2 linked regions of the Sinorhizobium fredii genome follow. The protein of the gene in region 1 interacts with the protein of each later gene in a pairwise test. Links are inferred from orthologs where the notes say so. Each region holds a gene or a part of one and is shown in the gene's direction. Other genes may lie near its edges. The genes, in order: sfsA and NXT3_RS18480.

Region 1 (10,249 bases):
CCGCGCCTACCTGATGATGATCGATAACGACCACGTCGATGCCGCGTTCGGCAGCGACGGCGAGCGAATCATGGCTTGTAGAACCGCAGTCGACAGCAACGATCAGACCGGCCCCGTTACCGATCAGTTGCTCGATCGCCTGCGGGTTCGGCCCGTATCCCTCGAAGAGGCGATCGGGAATATAGATTTCGGCCGGAACGTCGAAATGGCGCAGGAACCGCAGCATCAGTGCGGAGGATGCCGCACCGTCGACATCGTAATCGCCGAAGATCGCGACCTTCTCGCCCCGGCGGATGGCGCCGGCGAGCCGCTCCGCGGCCTTGCGGCAATCGGTCAGTGCGTCCGGATCGGGCATCAGCGCGCGCAGCGTCGGATCGAGAAATTGTGCCGCATCATCCAAGCCGACGCCACGGCCGGCCAGCACCCGTGCGATGAGCTCCGAATAGCCGTGCACCTGGCTGATTGCCAGCGCCCGGTTCTGCCCGGCCTGATCGAGGCGCGAGACCCAGCGCTGACCGCTGATCGAGCGTTCGACGCCGAGAAATGCCCGCTCTATCGGATCCGCCAATACGTCCATGCTGCCTGTCCGTCCGAAGTTCATTCGTTCTAACGAAGATTTCGAGGCGGAAAAACCGGCAGGCTGGGCGCTCCGGCCCGCAACAGGCATGCCGGAGCGGTTTCTCAACAGATTTAATGCAAGAGCGGGATCACCAGTCCTTGGGACGCTCGATGCGGATCACCTGGGGTTCCCCAACGAGATAGCCCTCGCCCTTGATCGAGACGATAGCCTTGCGCACGGAAGCTTCGTGCGTCGCATGCGTCACCAGGATGATCGTCTTCGGTTCCGCAGGATCCGCGTAGTGCTTTGAATGCTGCATGATCGATTCGAGCGAGATGTCGTTCTCCGCCATATGGCCGGCAATGTTGGCGAAGACGCCGGTGCGATCGACCACTTTCAGGCGGATGAAGTAGCCGCCCTCGTGGCTCTGCATCCGGGCGCGCTTGTAGGGCAGCAGCGCCGTGGTAGGTCTCCCGAAGGCCGGCACGTGTTGGGCGCCCGGGCGGCTCTTGGCGATGTCGGCAATGTCGCCAAGCACGGCCGAGGCCGTCGCGTTGCCGCCGGCGCCTGGGCCGACCATCAGCAGTTCGCCGAGAATGTCGGACTCGACTGCGACCGCGTTCGTCACCCCGTCGACCTGGGCGATGACGGAATCGTAGGGCACCATCGTCGGATGGACGCGCTGCTCGATACCGCTCTCGGTGCGCTGCGCCACGCCCAGCAGCTTGATGCGGTAGCCAAGGTCGGCGGCCGCCTGGATATCCTCGATCGAAATATTGGTGATGCCTTCCAGGTAGATGTCGTCGGCGGCGATTGCTGTGCCGAAGGCGAGGCTGGTCAGGATAGAGAGCTTATGGGCGGTGTCGTTGCCCTCGATGTCGAAGGATGAATCCGTCTCGGCGTAGCCAAGACGCTGCGCTTCCTTCAGGCAGGCGTCGAAAGTCAGCCCCTCCTTCTCCATCTTGGTCAGGATGTAGTTGCAGGTCCCGTTCATGATCCCGTAGACGCGCGAGACGGTATTACCGGTGAGCGATTCACGAAGCGCCTTGATGACCGGAATGCCGCCGGCGACCGCTGCCTCGTAGTTGAGCAGCGCGCCCTTTTCCTCGGCAATGCCGGCGAGTTCGATCCCATGTTTGGCAAGCAGCGCCTTGTTGGCGGTAACCACATGGATACCGCGCTCGAGCGCCGCCTTGACCGAGGAATAGGCCGGATCCCCGGCCCCGCCCATCAACTCAACGAAGACATCGATGTCCGCCTCGGAAGCGAGCGCCACGGCATTCTCGAACCAGGCGGTCTTCGAAAGATCAACGCCGCGGTCCTTCGTGCGATCCCTTGCCGCCACGGCGACAAGCTCGATCGGCCTTCCGCACGTCGTTGCCAGCATCTCGTGACGTTCCTGGAGAATCCGCACGAGCGAGGCACCGACCGTCCCCAAGCCCGCAATGCCGATTTTAAGGGCATCTGCCATAGCAAGTTCCTAACATGTAGAAGGCGCCCCGCCGGGCTGGCGGGGCCGTTTTGCGCGAAAGCCGGCTTCTCCGTTACCGGTGTGCATTCAGCGAGACGACATTGTGCATCGTCTCATCCGCCGTCGACAGGAAGCGCTTGATGTTGCGCGCCGCCTGGCGGATGCGGTGCTCGTTTTCGACGAGCGCCAGCCGCACATAGTCGTCGCCCTGCTCGCCGAAGCCGATGCCCGGAGCGACCGCGACATCCGCCTTTTCGACAAGCAGTTTGGAAAACTCAAGCGAGCCGAGATGACGAAATTTTTCGGGGATCTTCGCCCAGGCAAACATCGTCGCCGGCGGCGGCGGCACTTCGAAGCCGGCCTTGCCGAAGCTGTCGACCATCACGTCACGGCGGCGCTTGTAGATGTTGCGGACCTCGGCGATGTCGCTGCCGTCGCCGTTCAGCGCCTGCGTCGCGGCCACCTGGATCGGCGTGAAGGCGCCGTAATCGAGATAGGACTTGACCCGCGTCAGCGCCGCGATCAGCCGCTCGTTGCCGACGGCGAAGCCCATGCGCCAGCCGGGCATCGAAAAGGTCTTCGACATCGAGGTGAATTCGACCGTCACGTCGATCGCGCCCGGCACTTCCAGAACTGAGGGCGGCGGCACGTCGTCGAAATAGATTTCCGAATAGGCGAGGTCCGACAGCACGATGATGTCGTGCTTCTTCGCAAATGCGATGACGTCCTTGTAGAAATCGAGCGTCGCGACCTGGGCCGTCGGGTTGGACGGATAATTGAGGATCAGCGCCAGAGGCTTCGGGATCGAGTGCTTCACGGCCCGCTCGAGCGGCGGGAAGAAGCTCTCGTCCGGCTCCACCGAGATCGAGCGGATGACGCCGCCGGCCATCAGGAAGCCGAAAGCGTGGATCGGATAGGTGGGGTTAGGACACAGGACCACGTCGCCCGGCGCGGTGATCGCCTGCGCCATGTTGGCAAAGCCTTCCTTCGAGCCGAGTGTCGCGACGACCTGGGTCTCGGGATTGAGCTTGACACCGAAACGGCGGGCATAATAGGCCGCCTGGGCGCGACGCAGCCCCGGAATACCCTTGGACGAGGAATAGCGATGGGTGCGCGGGTCCTGCACCACCTCGCAAAGCTTGTCGACGATCGACTGCGGGGTTGGAAGGTCGGGATTGCCCATGCCGAGGTCGATGATGTCAGCACCGGCGGCTCGCGCGCTTGCTTTCAAACGGTTGACCTGTTCGAAAACATAGGGCGGCAAACGCCGGACTTTATGAAACTCTTCCATCTCCAGACCTCATTTGGCGCGCGTTTTTGGGCCTCGTCGGCAATCGCTCAACATGCGCGGGGTGAATGGCCGTCATTGCGGCCATTCAACGCTTTGCGGCCAAATCACCAGAAAGGCAAGTGCTAATTCTCGATCTGTTTCAGCGCTTGGGGCCCGTGCTGTTCGGCCAGCAACTGCAATTCCTTCAGACGGCGCTGATACTCCGCTTCGGAGATGGCGCCGGATCTGCGCTGGGCGGCAAGCGCCGTCAGCCGCCCCTGCATGTTGACCGCCTCGTCGTCGGTCATCTGCTGCATGGCGGCAGGCTTCTGCCCATAAACCGAAGGATAGGTGGCGAGATCCGCCGTCGAATTGCATCCGGCAAGCATGCCTGCAAGAATCAACCCGGAAATCCGGGAAAGCGAACGCTGGTTTGCGACGACGAGCATGCTGGCGATGACCTCTGCTTTTTAGGGTGCGACGATGCGCTAGCCCTTGTAATCATTTTCGGGCAGAATGTAAAAATACAAAACAAACAACGTGCTGTGGAGGACGCCGGGTGACATCAGACAAGGCCGAGGACACCACGGGCAAGGGCGGCTATGTGGGCTTCGACCCAAAATCGGTCGAGCCCTATATCGTCAAGGACCCCCAGAACCTGGCCATCAACCTGGCCCGCGCCGTCGAACAGATGGGAAAGGCGGCGTCCGCATGGCTGGCGCCGCGGGAGACCGGCGAGAAAAAAGACACCTATGCCGAGCCCGTCTCCGACATGGTCAAGACGCTCTCCAAAGTCTCCGAATACTGGCTCTCCGATCCGCGACGGACGCTGGAGGCGCAGACGCATCTGATGGGGAGCTTCTTCGACATCTGGTCGCGGACATTGCACCGGATGGCCGGTGAAGATGTCGCCGAATCGGAGAAGCTGCAACGCAACGACAAGCGTTTTGCCGACGAGGACTGGGTGAAGAACCCGTTTTTCGACTTCATTCGCCAGGCCTATTTCGTGACATCCGACTGGGCGGAGAACATGGTCAAGGAGGCCGAGGGGCTCGACGACCACACCCGGCACAAGGCCGCCTTCTATGTCCGCCAGATCTCCAGCGCGCTTTCTCCAAGCAATTTCATCACCACCAATCCGCAACTCTATAGAGAGACGGTGGCGTCCAGCGGGGCGAATCTCGTCAAGGGCATGCAGATGCTCGCCGAGGACATTGCCGCCGGGCGCGGCGAGCTCCGGCTCAGGCAAACGGATACCAGCAAATTCGCCATCGGCGAGAACATTGCGATCACCCCCGGCAAGGTGATTGCGCAATCCGATATCTGCCAGGTCATCCAGTACGAAGCGAGTACCGAAACGGTGCTGAAGCGGCCGCTGCTGATCTGCCCGCCCTGGATCAACAAATACTACGTGCTCGATCTCAACCCTCAGAAGTCCTTCATCAAATGGGCGGTGGACCAGGGTCATACGGTCTTCGTCATCTCCTGGGTCAATCCGGACGAGCGCCACGCCCGCAAGGACTGGGGAGCCTATGCGCGCGAAGGCGTCGGCTTTGCGCTCGATACGATCGAACAGGCAACCGGCGAGCGCGAGGTGAATGCGATCGGCTATTGCGTCGGCGGCACGCTGCTCGCCGCCACGCTGGCGCTCCATGCCGCCGAAGGCGACGACCGGATCCGCTCGGCGACGCTTTTCACCACTCAGGTGGATTTCACCTATGCGGGCGACCTCAAGGTCTTCGTCGACGACGAACAGATAGAGCAGCTCGAAGCCAATATGAGCAAGACCGGCTATCTGGAAGGCTCGAAAATGGCGACCGCATTCAACATGCTTCGCGCTTCCGAGCTGATCTGGCCCTATTTCGTAAACAATTATCTCAAGGGCCAGGATCCCCTGCCCTTCGACCTGCTCTACTGGAACTCCGATTCGACGCGGATGCCCGCCGCCAACCACTCCTTCTATCTGCGCAATTGCTATCTCGAGAATAGGCTCGCCAAGGGCGAGATGGAGCTTGCCGGACGCAAGGTATCGCTCGGCGACGTGAAGATCCCGATCTACAACCTGGCGACCAAGGAGGATCACATCGCGCCGGCGAAGTCGGTCTTCCTCGGCAGCGCGTCCTTCGGCGGCAAGGTCACCTTCGTTCTGTCCGGCTCGGGCCACATCGCCGGCGTCGTCAACCCGCCGGACAAGAGCAAATACCAGTTCTGGACCGGCGGCCCCCCAAAAGGCGATCTCGAAGAGTGGATGGACAAGGCCAAGGAAACGCCAGGCTCCTGGTGGCCGCACTGGCAGGACTGGGTCGAACGGCTCGACAAGCGGCGCGTTCCGGCCCGCAAGCCCGGAGGGCCCCTCAACTCCATCGAAGAGGCGCCGGGATCCTTCGTGCGCGTACGTGCCTGAGACGCGGAAAGCATCGTGAAGTTTTCCCGTCCGCTCGTTCAGGCAACGCTCTTGCAGCGCTACAAGCGCTTTCTCTTCGATGCAGATCTTGCCGACGGCACGCGGATCACAGGCTCTTGCCCGAATACAGGCTCGATGCGCGGGCTGACGGCGCCGGGATCGGCGATCTGGCTGTCTGAGCACGACTCTCCGACGCGCAAATATCGCCACATGCTGGAGATCGTCGAGGCGGACGGCACGCTGGTGGGCATCAATACCGGCCTGCCAAACCGGCTCGCCGAGGAGGCGATCGCTGCCGGATTGGTCAGCGACCTTCACACCTATGAAACGCTCCGCCGCGAGCAGAGATATGGGCGCAATTCAAGAATCGACATTCTGCTCAGCGATCCGGTGAAAGGTCTTGCCTATGTCGAGGTGAAGAATGTCCACTTCAGCCGCGCCGCGGCCCTGGCGGAGTTTCCGGACAGCCCGACCGAGCGCGGCGCCAAACACCTCGAAGAGCTGGGCGACATGGTCGAGGCGGGACACCGGGCGATCATGCTCTATCTTGTTCAAAGAAACGACTGCGGCGTCTTGCGGATATGCCGCGACCTCGATCCGGTTTATGCTCGCGCATTCGAACGGGCGGCTCAACGCGGCGTCGAAGCCTATGCGATCCGATGCTCCGTGTCGCCCTTCGAGATCGTGCCGGCCGGAGCGATGATAGTGGACGAACCGGTCCATGCTGATTTAAGAAAACCGCCTGAAACATCGAAAGTCTTGGAATGGTAACTTACATCGAGGCCGGCGCTGCCCCCTACAAGAATACGGGCGTCATTCGTCTCTACGGCCCGGACGGATTCGAAGGCATGCGCAAGGCCTGTCAGGTGACGGCACGCTGTCTGGATGAATTAGCGTCAAGGGTGCGGCCGGGCGTGACGACGGAAGAGATCGACCGTTTCGTCTACGAGTTCGGCTTGGACCACGGCGCCCTGCCCGCGACCTTGAACTATCGCGGCTATACCAAGTCGTCCTGTACGTCGATCAACCACGTCGTCTGCCATGGGATACCGAACGACAAGCCGCTGCGCGAAGGCGATATCGTCAACATCGATGTCACCTATGTCGTCGATGGCTGGCACGGCGACTCCAGTCGAATGTACCCGGTCGGAGAGATCAAGCGCGCCGCCGAACGGCTGCTCGAAGTCACGCATGAATGCCTGATGCGCGGCATAGCGGCGGTGCGGCCCGGCGCCCGCACCGGAGCGATCGGCGAGGCCATCCAGACCTATGCGGAATCGGAGCGCTGCTCTGTCGTCAGGGACTTCTGCGGCCACGGCGTCGGCCGGCTGTTCCACGATGCTCCGAACATCCTCCACTACGGCAATGCCAGCGAAGGGCCGGAACTTAGGGAGGGCATGATTTTCACCATCGAGCCGATGATCAATCTCGGCCGGCCGCATGTGAAGGTGCTCTCCGACGGCTGGACCGCCGTGACGCGCGATCGGTCGCTTTCGGCGCAGTACGAGCACACCGTCGGTGTTACGGCGAATGGCTGCGAAGTGTTCACGCTTTCGCCGGCCGGCCTTTTCATGCCAGGCGTCCGCGCACTGGGGACCGCGTGACGAAGCCGCCTCCTTTTCCCGAACCGGACGAAGAAGAGACCGCCGACGAGCGGCAGTTTTTCGCGCCGCAGAAGGCGCGGAAATTGGACAAGATTTCGACGCTTGGCGGCACTGCCGAGGCGCATTATCACGGCCACCGCGATCGTCTGAGGGCACGCTACCGCGAACAGGGCAATTCGGCACTCGCCGACTACGAGATCCTCGAACTCATTCTGTTCCGCCTTATTCCCCGCCGCGACACGAAACCGATCGCCAAGGACCTCCTCGCCCGCTTCGGCACGCTCGCCGGCGTGTTCGGCGCACCTCAGCACCTGTTGCAGGAGGTCAAGGGCGTCGGCGAATCCGTTGCTCTCGACCTCAAGCTCATCGCCACCGCGGCGCAACGGACGCTGAAGAGCGAGTTGCGCAACAAGCAGGTCCTGTCTTCCTGGAGCGGGGTGATCGACTATTGTCATGCCGCGATGGCGCACGAGACGAAGGAACAGTTCCGCATCCTCTTTCTCGACAAGCGCAACACGCTGATTGCCGACGAGGTGCAGCAGCAGGGGACGATCGACCATACCCCCGTCTATCCGCGCGAGGTCGTCAAGCGCGCGCTGGAGCTTTCCGCGACCGCCTTGATTCTGGTGCACAACCACCCGTCCGGCGATCCGACGCCGTCGCGCGCCGATATCGAGATGACGAAGCTGATCGCCGAGGCGGCAAAGCCGCTCGGCATCACCGTCCACGACCACGTGATCATCGGCAAGGACGGACATGTCAGCATGAAAGGGCTGCGGCTGTTTTAGGCCAAGGGGCTGCTTAAAGCCAGCGCGCCCGCCGGAAGAACCGATAGAGCGTCGCGCAGAGTCCGAAGATCACCGCCAGTACGATGAAGTAGCCATAGCGGAACCGGAGTTCAGGCATGTCCTCGAAGTTCATGCCGTAGATCCCAGCGATTGCGGTCGGAACCGCCAGGATCGCCGCCCAGGAGGCAAGCTTGCGGGAGATTTCCGTCTGCTCGGACTGGCCGATCATCAGGCTTGCTTCGAAGGTGAAGGCCAGCACCTCGCGAAGCGCGTCTATGTCCTCCTGGACGCGGCGAACATGATCGGTGACGTCTCGGAAGAGCGGCTGCATCGCCGCGTCCATGCCCGGCAGTTCGAGATGCTCGTGCCGGCGGCAGACGTCGACCAGCGGAACGACGGCATTGCGCAGCTTGAGCAGATTGCGCCGCATCAGATAGAGCCGTTCGATATGTGTCTTGTCCAACCGCGAGCGCAGCAGGCGGTCCTCCAGTTCCTCCACCTCGCCGTGAATCGTCTCGACGACCGGCATGTAGTTGTCGACGATGAAGTCGAGGATCGAATAGAGGATGTAGTTCTCGCCATGGGCCAGCGCTGCCGGGGAAGACTCGCAGCGCTGCCGCACCGCCATATAGGACGTCGAGGCGCCGTGACGAACGGAAACGACGTAGCCCCGCCCGACGAACAGATGCGTCTCCCCGAAGGCGATCTCGTCCTCGACCATATGGGCCGTGCGCGCCACGACGAAGATCGCATCGCCGTAGATTTCCAGCTTCGGCCGCTGGTGCGCCTTGCCGGCGTCCTCGATCGCCAGATCATGCAGATCAAATTGTTTCTGCACCTGCCGCAGCAATTGCTTGTCCGGTTCGTGCAGGCCGATCCAAACGACGACGTTCTCGCGATTTCGCCACTCTCCGGCCTCTTCGATTTCGATGTCTCGAACGCGTCGGCCGTTCTGATAGACGGCGGCGGCCACGACCCCCGGCCGATTGCACGGCGGTGCTTCGAGCGCCGGCGCATCGCCATTGCCTTGCGCTGTCTGTGAAGCTGGACCATTCATCCACTCGAGCGCCATGCCTGTCCGTCCTCCCTCTCCGCCGAATGTGCGAAGCATAGCGATATTTGCGATCGGACGCATCCAGGACAGATCGTTGCGGCATTGCCACTTCATCAAAGCGTGCCATTGACGATATAGATGTTCACGCGCGAGTTTGCCGCGTTGCAAAAACGATTCTCGCTTGGCTCAGGGGAAGCGCTCATGAACCAGTTCGATCTTATCGTCGTCGGCAGCGGTCCGGCCGGACGCAGAGGCGCAATTCAGGCGGCCAAGCTCGGCAGGAAAGTGCTCGTCATCGAGCAGGGCAAGCGGGTCGGGGGCGTCTCGGTGCACACCGGAACAATTCCGTCCAAGACGCTGCGCGAGACGGCGCTCAACCTCTCCGGCTGGCGCGAGCGCGGCTTCTACGGCCGCTCCTATCGGGTGAAGCAGGAGATCAGCGCCGAGGATCTGCGCCAGCGCCTGATCATCACGCTCAACCACGAAGTCGAGGTGCTGGAGCATCAATTCGCGCGCAACCGCGTCCATCACATCCGCGGAAAGGCGAGCTTCGTCGATCCGACGACGCTCGAAATCGTCAAGGACGACGGCGAGAGCATGCATGTTGCCGGTACCAGCATCCTGCTTGCCGTCGGCACGAAGCCCTTTCGGCCGGACTATATTCCCTTTGACGGCAAGACCGTCGTCGACAGCGACGAGTTGCTCGAGATCCAGGACCTGCCGCGTTCTCTCGTCGTCATCGGCGCCGGCGTCGTCGGCATCGAATATGCCACGATCTTCAGTGCGCTCGACACGCAGGTGACGGTGATCGACCCCAAGTCGACCATGCTCGACTTCATCGACAAGGAGATCGTCGAAGATTTCACCTACCAGCTTCGGGACCGCAACATGAAACTCAATCTCGGCCAGAAAGCTGAGAAGGTGGAGCGTCTCGACGATGGTAAGGTCATGCTTACCCTCGACAATGGCCGCAAGATCACAACGGAAATGGTACTGTTTGCCGCCGGCCGCATGGGAGCGACCGATGCGCTCAATCTCCCGGCCGCCGGTCTCGAGGCGGACAGCCGCGGGCGCCTGAAGGTCAATCCGGAAACATTCC
Region 2 (10,500 bases), 2.1 Mb from region 1 along the record:
CATGCGATAGTCTTTGACCTCTGCCGGAACCGCCTATATCGATGGCGGCGACTGCAAGAGAGCAAGGATGCGCGGTCTTCCAGCTTTATCCTTCCTCACCCCAGATGAAGCCGAACACGCAAGAAATGGCGAGCCGATGAAATTCCTCGATGAAGCGAAAGTCTATATCCGGTCCGGAGATGGCGGCGCCGGCGCCGTCTCTTTCCACCGCGAGAAATTCATCGAGTTCGGCGGACCGGACGGCGGCGACGGCGGCCGCGGCGGCGATGTCTGGGTGGAGGCGGTCAACGGCCTCAACACGCTCATCGACTTCCGCTACCAGCAGCACTTCAAGGGCAAGACCGGCGTTCACGGCATGGGCCGCAACCGCACCGGCGCGAAGGGTGCCGACGTAACGCTGAAGGTGCCGGTCGGCACGCAGATTTTCGAGGAAGACAACGAGACGCTGATCGTCGACATGGTCGCGGAAGGCCAGCGTTATCGGCTCGCGGCCGGCGGCAATGGCGGCTTCGGCAACGCCCATTTCAAATCCTCGACCAACCAGGCGCCGAACTGGGCCAATCCCGGCCTCGAGGGCGAGGAGAAGACCATCTGGCTGCGCTTGAAGCTGATCGCCGATGCGGGCCTCGTTGGCCTGCCGAATGCCGGCAAGTCGACCTTCCTTGCCGCCTGCACGCGCGCCCGGCCGAAGATAGCCAACTATCCTTTCACGACGCTGCACCCCAATCTCGGCGTCGCCACCGTCGACGGGCAGGAATTCATCATCGCCGACATTCCCGGGCTGATCGAGGGCGCCCATGAGGGCGTCGGCATCGGCGACCGCTTCCTCGGTCATGTCGAGCGCACCCGGGTGCTGCTGCACCTGGTTTCGGCTCAGGAGGAAGATGTCGCCAAGGCCTACAAGACCGTCAAGCACGAGCTGGAGGCCTACGGCGGCGGGCTCGAAGACAAGCCGCAGATCGTCGCGCTGTCGCAAATCGACGTGCTCACCGACGAGGAGTTGAAGGCGAAATCGAAGGCGCTCGCCAAAGCCTGCGGCGCGCCGCCGCTCCTCATCTCGGCCGTGACCAACAAGGGCATGACCGAGGCGCTGCGGGCACTGCGCGACGTCATTTCCTCCGCCAAGGCCGGCGAGGAGCAAGCCTGACATGGCCGCGAACCGCAAACCGCTCGAAAAGCACCGCCGGATCGTCATCAAGATCGGCTCGGCCCTGCTCGTCGACCGCCAGACGGGGCTGAAAAAGAGCTGGCTCGACGCCATGTGCGCCGACATCGCGGCGCTAAAGGGCAAGGGCGTCGAAGTGCTGGTCGTTTCCTCGGGCGCCATCGCGCTCGGCCGCACCGTATTGAACCTGCCGGCCGGCGCCCTGAAGCTCGAGGAAAGCCAGGCGGCCGCCGCCGTCGGCCAGATCGCCCTCGCCCGCGCCTGGTCGGAAAGCCTTTCTACCGACCAGATCATCGCCGGCCAGATCCTGCTGACGCTCGGCGATACGGAGGAGCGACGCCGCTACCTGAATGCGCGCGCCACGATCAACCAGTTGCTGAAGCTCGGCTCCGTGCCGATCATCAACGAGAACGACACGGTCGCCACCACCGAAATCCGCTATGGCGACAACGATCGGCTCGCCGCCCGCGTGGCGACCATGGTCGGCGCCGACCTGCTCGTGCTGCTATCCGACATCGACGGGCTCTATACGGCCCCGCCGCATCTCGATCCGGAAGCCCGCTTCCTCGAGACGATTGCGGAAATCACGCCGGAGATCGAGGCGATGGCCGGCGGTGCGGCCTCGGAACTGTCGCGCGGCGGCATGCGCACCAAGATCGATGCCGGCAAGATCGCCACAACGGCCGGTTGCGCGATGATCATCGCTTCCGGCAAGCCGGTGCATCCGCTGAAGGCGATCGAGGCCGGCGCCCGTTCCTCCTGGTTCGCGCCTTCCCGCTCGCCGGTGACGGCGCGCAAGACCTGGATCGCCGGACAGCTCCTGCCGGCCGGTTCGATTGCGATCGATGCCGGCGCGGAGACGGCGCTGCGCTCCGGCAAGAGCCTGCTTCCGGCCGGTGTCCGCCAGGTGACCGGAACGTTCAGCCGCGGCGACACGATCGCGATCCTCAACAATTCCGGCCGCGAGATCGCCCGCGGGCTCGCCGGCTACGACGCCGACGAGGCGCGCCAGATCGCCGGCAAGAAATCGGCCGAGATCGCCGCGATCCTCGGCTACGCCGGCCGCACCGCCATGGTGCATCGCGACGATATGGTAATGACGGCTCCCTCGGAACCATGATCCGGGGCGGAAAAGGACGAGAAGAAAGGCAAGCTCCATGCTTGACACGGTCGAGAACGGCTCAGACGTCAATGCGATCATGCTGGAGATCGGCCGTCGCGCCAAGGCGGCCGCCCGGCCGCTCGCCATTGCCAGCGCCGAGCGCAAGCATGCGGCGCTCATCGGCATGGCCGAGGCAATCATCGCGAGGAGCAGCGACATCCTCGCCGCCAACGCGACCGATCTCGCAAACGCTGAAGAGAGCGGTGTCGCCAAGGCGTTCATCGACCGGCTGACGCTGACGGACGGCCGCATCCGCGACATGGCGGACGGCATCCGGGCGATCGCGGCGCTGAAGGATCCGGTCGGCGACGTCATTGCCGCATGGGACCGGCCGAACGGCTTGCATATAGAGCGCGTCCGCACGCCGCTCGGCGTCATTGGGGTGATCTATGAAAGCCGTCCGAACGTCACGGCGGATGCCGGCGCGCTCTGCCTCAAGGCGGGTAATGCGGTGATCCTGCGCGGCGGCTCCGACAGCTTCCATTCGTCGCGGGCGATCCATGCCTGCCTGGCCGAGGGGCTGAAGGCTGCCGGCCTGCCGGAAGAAGCGATCCAGATGGTGCCTGTCGCCGACCGCGCCGCCGTCGGCGCCATGCTTTCGGGGCTGAACGGGGCGATCGACGTTATCGTGCCGCGCGGCGGCAAAAGCCTCGTCGCCCGGGTTCAAAACGAGGCGCGCGTGCCGGTCTTCGCCCATCTCGAAGGCCTTTGCCATATCTATGTCGATGCCTCCGCCGATCTCGATATGGCGAAAAACATCGTCGTCAATGCCAAGATGCGCCGAACCGGCATCTGCGGCGCCGCCGAGACGCTGCTGATCGACCGCAACGCCGCCGACCGGCTGGCGAAACCGCTGCTTAAGGGTTTGCTCGACGCCGGTTGCGAGGTGCGCGTTTCCGACGAGCTACAAGGCCTGTTGCCGGGCCTGAGAGGCGCAACCGACGAAGACTGGGCCACCGAATATCTGGACGCGATCATCTCGGCGAAGCTCGTCGACGGCATTTCCGGCGCCATCGAGCACATCAACAGCTGGTCTTCGGCCCACACGGAGGCGGTGATCGCCGAAGACGCGGCCGTCGTCGAGCGCTTCTTCACCGAAATCGACTCGGCGATCCTGCTGCACAATGCCTCGACGCAGTTTGCCGATGGCGGCGAGTTCGGCATGGGCGGAGAGATCGGCATTGCCACCGGCAAGATGCATGCCCGCGGTCCGGTCGGCGTCGAGCAGCTGACCTCGTTCAAATATCGCGTGCGCGGCACAGGACAGGTGCGGCCCTGACGACACCTGCGGATGTGAAGCCGGAATATCTGCGCATGCCGCATGTCGAGAGCGGCATGGCCGTCGGCCTGTTCGGCGGATCGTTCAACCCGCCCCATGAGGGCCATGTGCTCGTTGCCGAGACGGCGCTACGCAAGCTCGGGCTCTGCCAGCTCTGGTGGATGGTGACGCCCGGCAATCCGATGAAGGACCGCAACAATCTCGCGCCGCTCGCCGAGCGGATCGCGATGAGCGAGAAGATCGCCGGCAATCCGCGCATCAAGATCACGGCCTTCGAGCAGGCGCTCGGACAGAGCTATACGGCGCGCACCCTGGAGTTCGTCCGGGCACGCAACCGCGGCGTCCGCTTCGTCTGGGTGATGGGGGCCGACAATCTCCGGAGCTTTCATCGCTGGCAGGACTGGCGCCGGATCGTCGGCACCTTCCCGATCGCGGTGATCGACAGGCCGGGCTCGACGCTCGCCTATCTGTCGTCGCCCATGGCCAGGACCTTCAGTCAGGCGCGAATCGACGAGGACGACGCGCCGAGCGTCGCATCTCGGCCGCCGCCGGCCTGGACTTTCATCCACGGACCCCGCTCCTCACTAAGCTCGACGGCGCTCCGTTCCGCCAAATCCGGGTGAATTCCCGTCATTTACGTCTCGCGTCTTGAAACCGTACCGGTTTGGTGCCTACATTTGACGCACGGTTCGACCTCAATCACGGACCGGAAGTGCTTGTTCTGTTCATTCGGAAAGGAAAGACCCTGACAACAGCACACGCCAAGGGATATGCGGTCTCCGCAGTCCCGCGCAGCACGGAACTGAGCGACGAAGCCGCTGTCCGTGCGCTTAAGCTGGTCCTCGAAAGCCTAGAGGACTCGAAGGCAGAAGATATCATCACCATCAACATTGCCGGAAAGTCGGCGTTGGGAGACTTCATGGTCGTCGTCTCCGGCCGTTCGAACAGGCATGTTATGGCCATTGCCGACCACCTGGTGACGGACCTGAAGGACGAGGGCCTTGGCAATCCCCGCGTCGAAGGTCTCGAAGGTGGCGACTGGGTGCTGATCGACACCGGCGATGTGATCGTTCACATCTTCCGGCCCGAGATCCGGGAATTCTACAACATCGAAAAGATGTGGGCGGCCCCGGAGGTCGAGGACAGCACCCTGCACTGAGACGCGCCGCCCGTCCCTGACCGATCGCCTCAGGACGGAGCGACGACCGGTGCCGATTTGAGATGCCGCTGCCATCACCCGACCGGGAGGATGGCAGCAGAAGGGTTTTTGCCGATCGAAATCCCCTTCGATCGGATGCCGGTGGGGATGGAAACGGGTCAATGCGAATCGGACTTTTCGCAGTCGGCCGCCTCAAGGCGGGGCCGGAAAAGGATCTCGCAGCCCGTTACCTCGATCGCTTCGCCAAGGCGGGACCGGCCATCGGCCTGGAACTGGCGCGCGTCGTCGAAGTCAACGAGAGCCGCGCCGCCAACGCGGAAACACGCAAGCGCGAGGAAGCGGCCCAGCTCGAAAAGGCGCTTGCCGAGGGCAGCCTGCTGCTCTTGCTCGACGAACGCGGCAAGGCGCTCGATTCGGAGAGTTTCGCGACGCTGCTCGGCACGTTGCGGGACGGCGGCAAGCGCGATCTGATGATCGCCATCGGCGGTGCCGACGGGCTCGACCCGACGCTTCATGCCCGGGCCGATTCCGTCCTCTGCCTCGGCAAGATGACCTGGCCGCACCAGCTCGTGCGCATCCTGATTGCCGAACAGCTCTATCGGGCCGTGACGATTTTGGCCGGTCATCCGTATCATCGTGCGTGAATCTCATTCGTCGGCAATAACAAGAATATGTATTGGTGGGCTGCGGCAAATCGGATTAGGGTTTCCTGATTTATTTGCTTAGCCCACGAGACAGGATGACGCGCGCCAGGAACAGAGACGTCGCCCGGATGAAATTTGCCGTCGGGCAGGTCGGTCGGCACGCGGCGATCGCCGCCGTTCTCCTGTTGAGCGGCGCGCCGGCACTGGCGCAGGATCCCGGCGCGGCCGCTCCGGGCCCGACCGCTGCGACGCAGGGGCCGCCGGATCCCGCCGCCGACCTGACCCTGAGGCGCGACAGCACACGCAGCGAACTCGAGGCGCTGTCGAAGACGATCGGCGTTTCGCGTGATCGCGCCGCGGCTCTCGAGCAAACGATTGCCGAGATCGACAAGAGCAATGCTGCGCTGCGCTCGGCGATCGTCGATTCGGCGGCGAAGCGCCAGGACCTCGAACGGCAGATCGCCGAGGGCGAGAAGAAGCTCAACGAGCTGCGCGCCAAGGAGGACGTGGTCAAGCGCTCGCTCAGGGGCCGGCGCGGCGTACTCGCCGAGGTGCTTGCCGCCCTGCAACGGATGGGCCGCAACCCACCGCCGGCGATCTTGGTGACGCCGGAAGATGCGCTTGGCTCCGTTCGCAGCGCCATCCTGCTCGGCGCCGTCGTTCCAGAAATACGCGAGCAGACCGACAGCCTCGTCGCCGATCTCAAGGCGCTTTCCGACATCCGCGCCGGCATAGCGAGGCAGCGGGACGATCTGTCGGCGACGATGACCGCCAATCTCGAGGAAGAGCGGCGCATGTCTATGCTCGTCGCCGAGAAGGAAAAGCTGCGGCAGCAGAACGCGACGGAACTCGCCTCCGAGCAGCTCAAGGCGGAGGAACTGGCCCTGCAGGCGACCAATCTCGAGGGGCTGATCTCCTCGCTCGAAAACGAGATCTCCTCGGTGCGCGAGGCAGCCGCGACGGCGCGCGCGCAGGAGGAGGAACGGCTGCGGATGAACGAGGCCGAGCGCCAGGCGGCGCGGGAATTGGCCAAGAGCGCGGTGCCCGACAAAAACCGTATTGCGCCCGCATATGTGTTTTCGGAATTGCAACAGAGGCTCAGCTATCCGGTCGCAGGCTCGATCCTGCGGCAATTCGGCGACGCGGACGGCACCGGGCACTCGCTGCAGGGGATCATGCTGGAAACCAATGCAGGCGCGCTGGTGACCACGCCGGCGGACGGATGGGTTGTCTATGCCGGCAGCTTCCGCAGCTACGGACAGATGATCATCCTCAATCCCGGCGACGGCTACCATATCGTGCTTGCCGGAATGGAGAGCGTAAGCGTCCGCCCGGGGCAATTCGTCGTGGCAGGCGAGCCGGTGGCGACGATGGGTGCAAAAAGAGTGGCGAGTGCGGCGGCCTTGACGCTGGAAACCGACAGGCCAACGATTTACATTGAATTCCGAAAAGACGGAAAGCCGGTTGATTCCCGACCGTGGTGGACCGCAGCAGAAGTTGGAAAGGCGCGAAATGATACGTAGAGCTTCACTTGTTCTGGTCGGGGCGCTGATGGGGGCGACGGCGATGGGCGTCGTCTATTCGGCAACGATCCCGGCCGTGGCGGCCAATTCGTCCACCTATCGCGAGCTGGCGATTTTCGGCGATGTGTTCGAGCGCGTGCGCGCTCAGTACGTGACGCCGCCGCAGGACGACAAGCTCATCGAGAATGCCATCAACGGCATGCTCTCCTCGCTCGACCCGCATTCGAGCTACATGAACTCGGCCGATGCCGAGGATATGCGCACCCAGACGCGCGGCGAGTTCGGCGGCCTCGGCATCGAGGTGACGATGGAAGAGGATCTCGTCAAGGTGACGAGCCCGATCGACGATACCCCTGCCGCCCGCGCCGGGGTGCTTGCCGGCGACCTGATTTCGAAGATCGACGGGCAGGACGTCCGCGGCCTAAAGCTCGAGGAAGCGGTCGACAAGATGCGCGGTGCCGTCGGCACGCCGATCAAGCTCACCATCCTGCGCAAGGGTGCGGAGAAGCCGATCGAAGTGACGATCGTTCGCGACGTGATCGCCGTGCGTGCCGTCAAATACCGCGTTGAAGGCGATGTCGGCTATCTCCGAGTGATCTCCTTCACGGAGAAGACCTTCGACGACCTGAAGAAGGGCATCGAGAAAGTCAAGGCGGACGTCCCGACCGACAAGCTCAAGGGCTATGTGCTCGACCTGCGACTCAACCCGGGCGGTCTGCTCGACCAGGCGATCAATGTTTCGGACGCTTTCATGGAACGCGGCGAGGTCGTCTCGACCCGCGGCCGCAACCCGGACGAGACGCGCCGCTTCAACGCGACGCCGGGCGACCTGACGGACGGCAAGCCCGTCATCGTCCTCGTCAACGGCGGCTCAGCTTCGGCATCGGAGATCGTCGCCGGTGCGCTGCAGGATATGAAGCGCGCGACCGTGCTCGGCACGCGTTCCTTCGGCAAGGGCTCGGTTCAGACGATCATTCCGCTCGGCGACGCCGGCGCACTGCGCCTGACGACCGCGCTTTATTACACGCCGTCCGGCAAGTCGATCCAGGGCACCGGCATCACCCCGGACATCAAGGTCGAACAGCCGCTGCCGCCGGAACTCCTCGGCAAGGTCGAGGCCCAGGGCGAGTCCGATCTGCGCGGCCACATCAAGGGCCAGAACGAGGACGACGAGGGCTCCGGTTCGGTCGCCTATGTGCCGCCGGAGGCCAAGGACGACATTCAGCTGAACTACGCGCTCGACCTCCTGCGCGGCAAGAAGACGGATCCGTCCTTCCCGGCCAATCCCGAACAGGCCGAGCTCAAGAAGTAAGCGGACGCGAAGCGGATGAGACAAAGACGCCGGGCTGTTCAACCCGGCGCCTTTATATTATGCATCGGCGATGTAGCCGACTGCCGATGATTCTCGCGAGCGGGGCGCATCCCTCACCGGCAACGTTCCAAAGGTCGAGGCTCCGTTTGGGAACTGATCTCAATGCCCCCCTTGGCCGGGGCCCGAAGAAGCGGCCTCGGCGCAAGCGCGACCCGCGCCGGCTGTCCGGCTATGCATTTCTTGGCATCTTCACCCTTGTCGTCGCCGGGCTTTCCGGCTGGGCCGCCTTGGCGCCCGATCCCCTGCTCCGCACTCCGGATCCGGTAGCGAGCGCAGAAGCGAGCCAGGCGCCCGCCGAGCAAGTCGCATCCCCCGCCAAGCCGAAAGGAGCAGCCGGCTCGCTTCGCCCGAGCGGCGCCCGTTCCGGCGCCCATGTCGAGGAGATCCTCACTGACGACGGCGCAACGGTCACGAAATTCACGCCGAGGCCGCGCGACGGCGAGGGCCCGGCGCTGATCAGTGCCGGGGCAACGCGCGGTCAGGATCCCCGCATGGCGGCGCTTCCGAACGAGGACCTCGTCGAAGTCACGCCCGATGGCCGGTTGCCGATCGTCGGTCCGGACGGTTTGCGGCCCATGGATCAATATGCCCGTCCCTGGTCCGGCGCCCGCGGCACCCGCATCGGGCTCGTCGTCGGCGGCCTCGGCCTCAGCCAGACGGGGACCCAGCGGGCGATCCGCGATCTGCCGCCGGACGTGACGCTCGCCTTCGCCGCGGCCGGCAACAGCCTGCAGCGCTGGATGCAGGATGCGCGCCGCGACGGCCACGAGATCCTCCTGCAGATCCCGATGGAGCCCTTCGACTATCCGGACAACGACCCCGGGCCGCATGCGCTTCTCGTCTCTCGCGGCGCCACGAAGAACCTCGCCGAGCTGCACCGCAGCATGGGCCAGATCACCAATTATACCGGCGTCATGAACTATCTCGGCGGCCGCTTTCTCTCCGATGCGGATGCGCTCGAGCCGGTGATGCGCGACCTCGGTAAGCGCGGCCTGTTGTTTCTCGACGACGGCACCTCGGCGCAATCGCTTTCCGGAACGCTCTCTGGCGCCTTCGGCGTGCCGCATGGCTTTGCCGATCTGGTTCTCGACAGCGAACTCAGCCGCGGCGCGATCCTGCGCAAGCTCGACGAACTCGAACGCGTCGCGCGGCGCAACGGCACGGCGATCGGCGTCGCCTCCGCCTTCGAAGAGAGCGTGGCGACGATCGCCGACTGGATGGAGGAGGCCGGCGGGCGCGGCATCGAATTCGTCGGCATTTCGGCTCTCGTCAACGATCCGCAACAAAACTGATCTAAGCAGGCTGAATACCTGACAGCACATGCAAGGGAATGACGACATGGGTAAAGACAAGGGCAAGGCTTTGAAGGCAGAGGACCTGCCTTATCGGCCTTGTGTCGGCGTCATGGTCCTTAATCATGAGGGGCTTGTCTGGGCCGGACATCGGCTCGCGGTCGGCAATTCGGAATATGATGGCTCGCCGCAGCTCTGGCAGATGCCGCAGGGCGGCATCGACGAGGGCGAGGACCCGCTTGAAGCCGCCTATCGCGAGCTTTACGAGGAGACCGGCATGCGCAGCGTTTCGCTGCTTGCCGAGGCGCCCGACTGGATCAATTACGACCTGCCGGAGCACCTGATTGGCATCGGCCTCAAGGGCAAGTTTCGCGGCCAGACGCAGCGCTGGTATGCCTTCCGCTTCGAAGGCGACGAAAGCGAGATCGCCATCAACCCGCCGCCGGGCGGCCACGACCCCGAATTCGACGCCTGGGAATGGAAGCCGATGCGCGAACTGCCGGGCCTGATCGTGCCTTTCAAGCGCAAGGCCTATGAAGAGGTCGTCGCCGCCTTCGCGCATCTGGTGGGTAGGTAGGCCCGCCGTCGGAGCCCGCCCCGCAAAAACGGGACGGGCTACTGATCGCGGATCGTTCGGACCTTCGTCAGGCGAGGACGAAGTCGCTCGTCGTAAGTGTTCTGACGTTCTGCAGGATGGCGACCAGTTGCGGGTCTTCGGCAGTACCCGAGCCGTCGGCATCGAACCAGAGACGGCCATTGTCCGTCTCGAACAGGAACATGCCCTTTCCGCTCGTCGCTGCGGGGTCGGTGCCTGTCACGAGTGTCACCGCCGCATCGCCCCCCGCGATGCCGAAGGCGTCGCGCTCGATGACGAGCTTGTCCTGGCCACGGGTGAAATCGGTGA

The links.
Region 2: the proteins of sfsA (region 1) and NXT3_RS18480 interact in binary tests that used the Escherichia coli proteins (3 or more experiments, as listed by UniProt). The link is inferred for Sinorhizobium fredii from one-to-one orthologs.

The regions. Positions count from the first base shown.
Region 1 is NZ_CP024307.1:1,684,407-1,694,655, reverse strand. The notes cover bases 4,855-7,597. They hold sfsA (DNA/RNA nuclease SfsA), read left to right. Parts: upstream 4,855-5,719; coding sequence 5,720-6,475; downstream 6,476-7,597. Other genes in these bases: radC (RadC family protein), read left to right, coding at 7,305-7,597; map (type I methionyl aminopeptidase), read left to right, coding at 6,469-7,308; phaC (poly(3-hydroxyalkanoate) polymerase subunit PhaC), read left to right, coding at 4,855-5,704. Also shown: single-stranded-DNA-specific exonuclease RecJ, read right to left, coding at 1-577; NXT3_RS08235 (homoserine dehydrogenase), read right to left, coding at 708-2,030; NXT3_RS08230 (LL-diaminopimelate aminotransferase), read right to left, coding at 2,104-3,321; NXT3_RS08225 (SHOCT domain-containing protein), read right to left, coding at 3,444-3,749; more of phaC, read left to right, coding at 3,860-4,854; more of radC, read left to right, coding at 7,598-8,096; NXT3_RS08200 (magnesium and cobalt transport protein CorA), read right to left, coding at 8,110-9,153; sthA (Si-specific NAD(P)(+) transhydrogenase), read left to right, coding at 9,352-10,249. UniProt on the Escherichia coli protein: Binds to DNA non-specifically. Could be a regulatory factor involved in maltose metabolism.
Region 2 is NZ_CP024307.1:3,761,541-3,772,040, forward strand. The notes cover bases 1,471-4,464. They hold NXT3_RS18480 (glutamate-5-semialdehyde dehydrogenase), read left to right. Parts: upstream 1,471-2,322; coding sequence 2,323-3,606; downstream 3,607-4,464. Other genes in these bases: proB (glutamate 5-kinase), read left to right, coding at 1,471-2,285; NXT3_RS18485 (nicotinate-nucleotide adenylyltransferase), read left to right, coding at 3,663-4,229; rsfS (ribosome silencing factor), read left to right, coding at 4,274-4,464. In the rest of the region: GTPase ObgE, read left to right, coding at 137-1,147; more of proB, read left to right, coding at 1,149-1,470; more of rsfS, read left to right, coding at 4,465-4,765; 23S rRNA (pseudouridine(1915)-N(3))-methyltransferase RlmH, read left to right, coding at 4,927-5,409; NXT3_RS18500 (murein hydrolase activator EnvC family protein), read left to right, coding at 5,505-6,932; NXT3_RS18505 (S41 family peptidase), read left to right, coding at 6,922-8,244; NXT3_RS18510 (divergent polysaccharide deacetylase family protein), read left to right, coding at 8,391-9,596; NXT3_RS18515 (RNA pyrophosphohydrolase), read left to right, coding at 9,643-10,173; NXT3_RS18520 (calcium-binding protein), read right to left, coding at 10,241-10,500. UniProt on the Escherichia coli protein: Catalyzes the NADPH-dependent reduction of L-glutamate 5-phosphate into L-glutamate 5-semialdehyde and phosphate. The product spontaneously undergoes cyclization to form 1-pyrroline-5-carboxylate.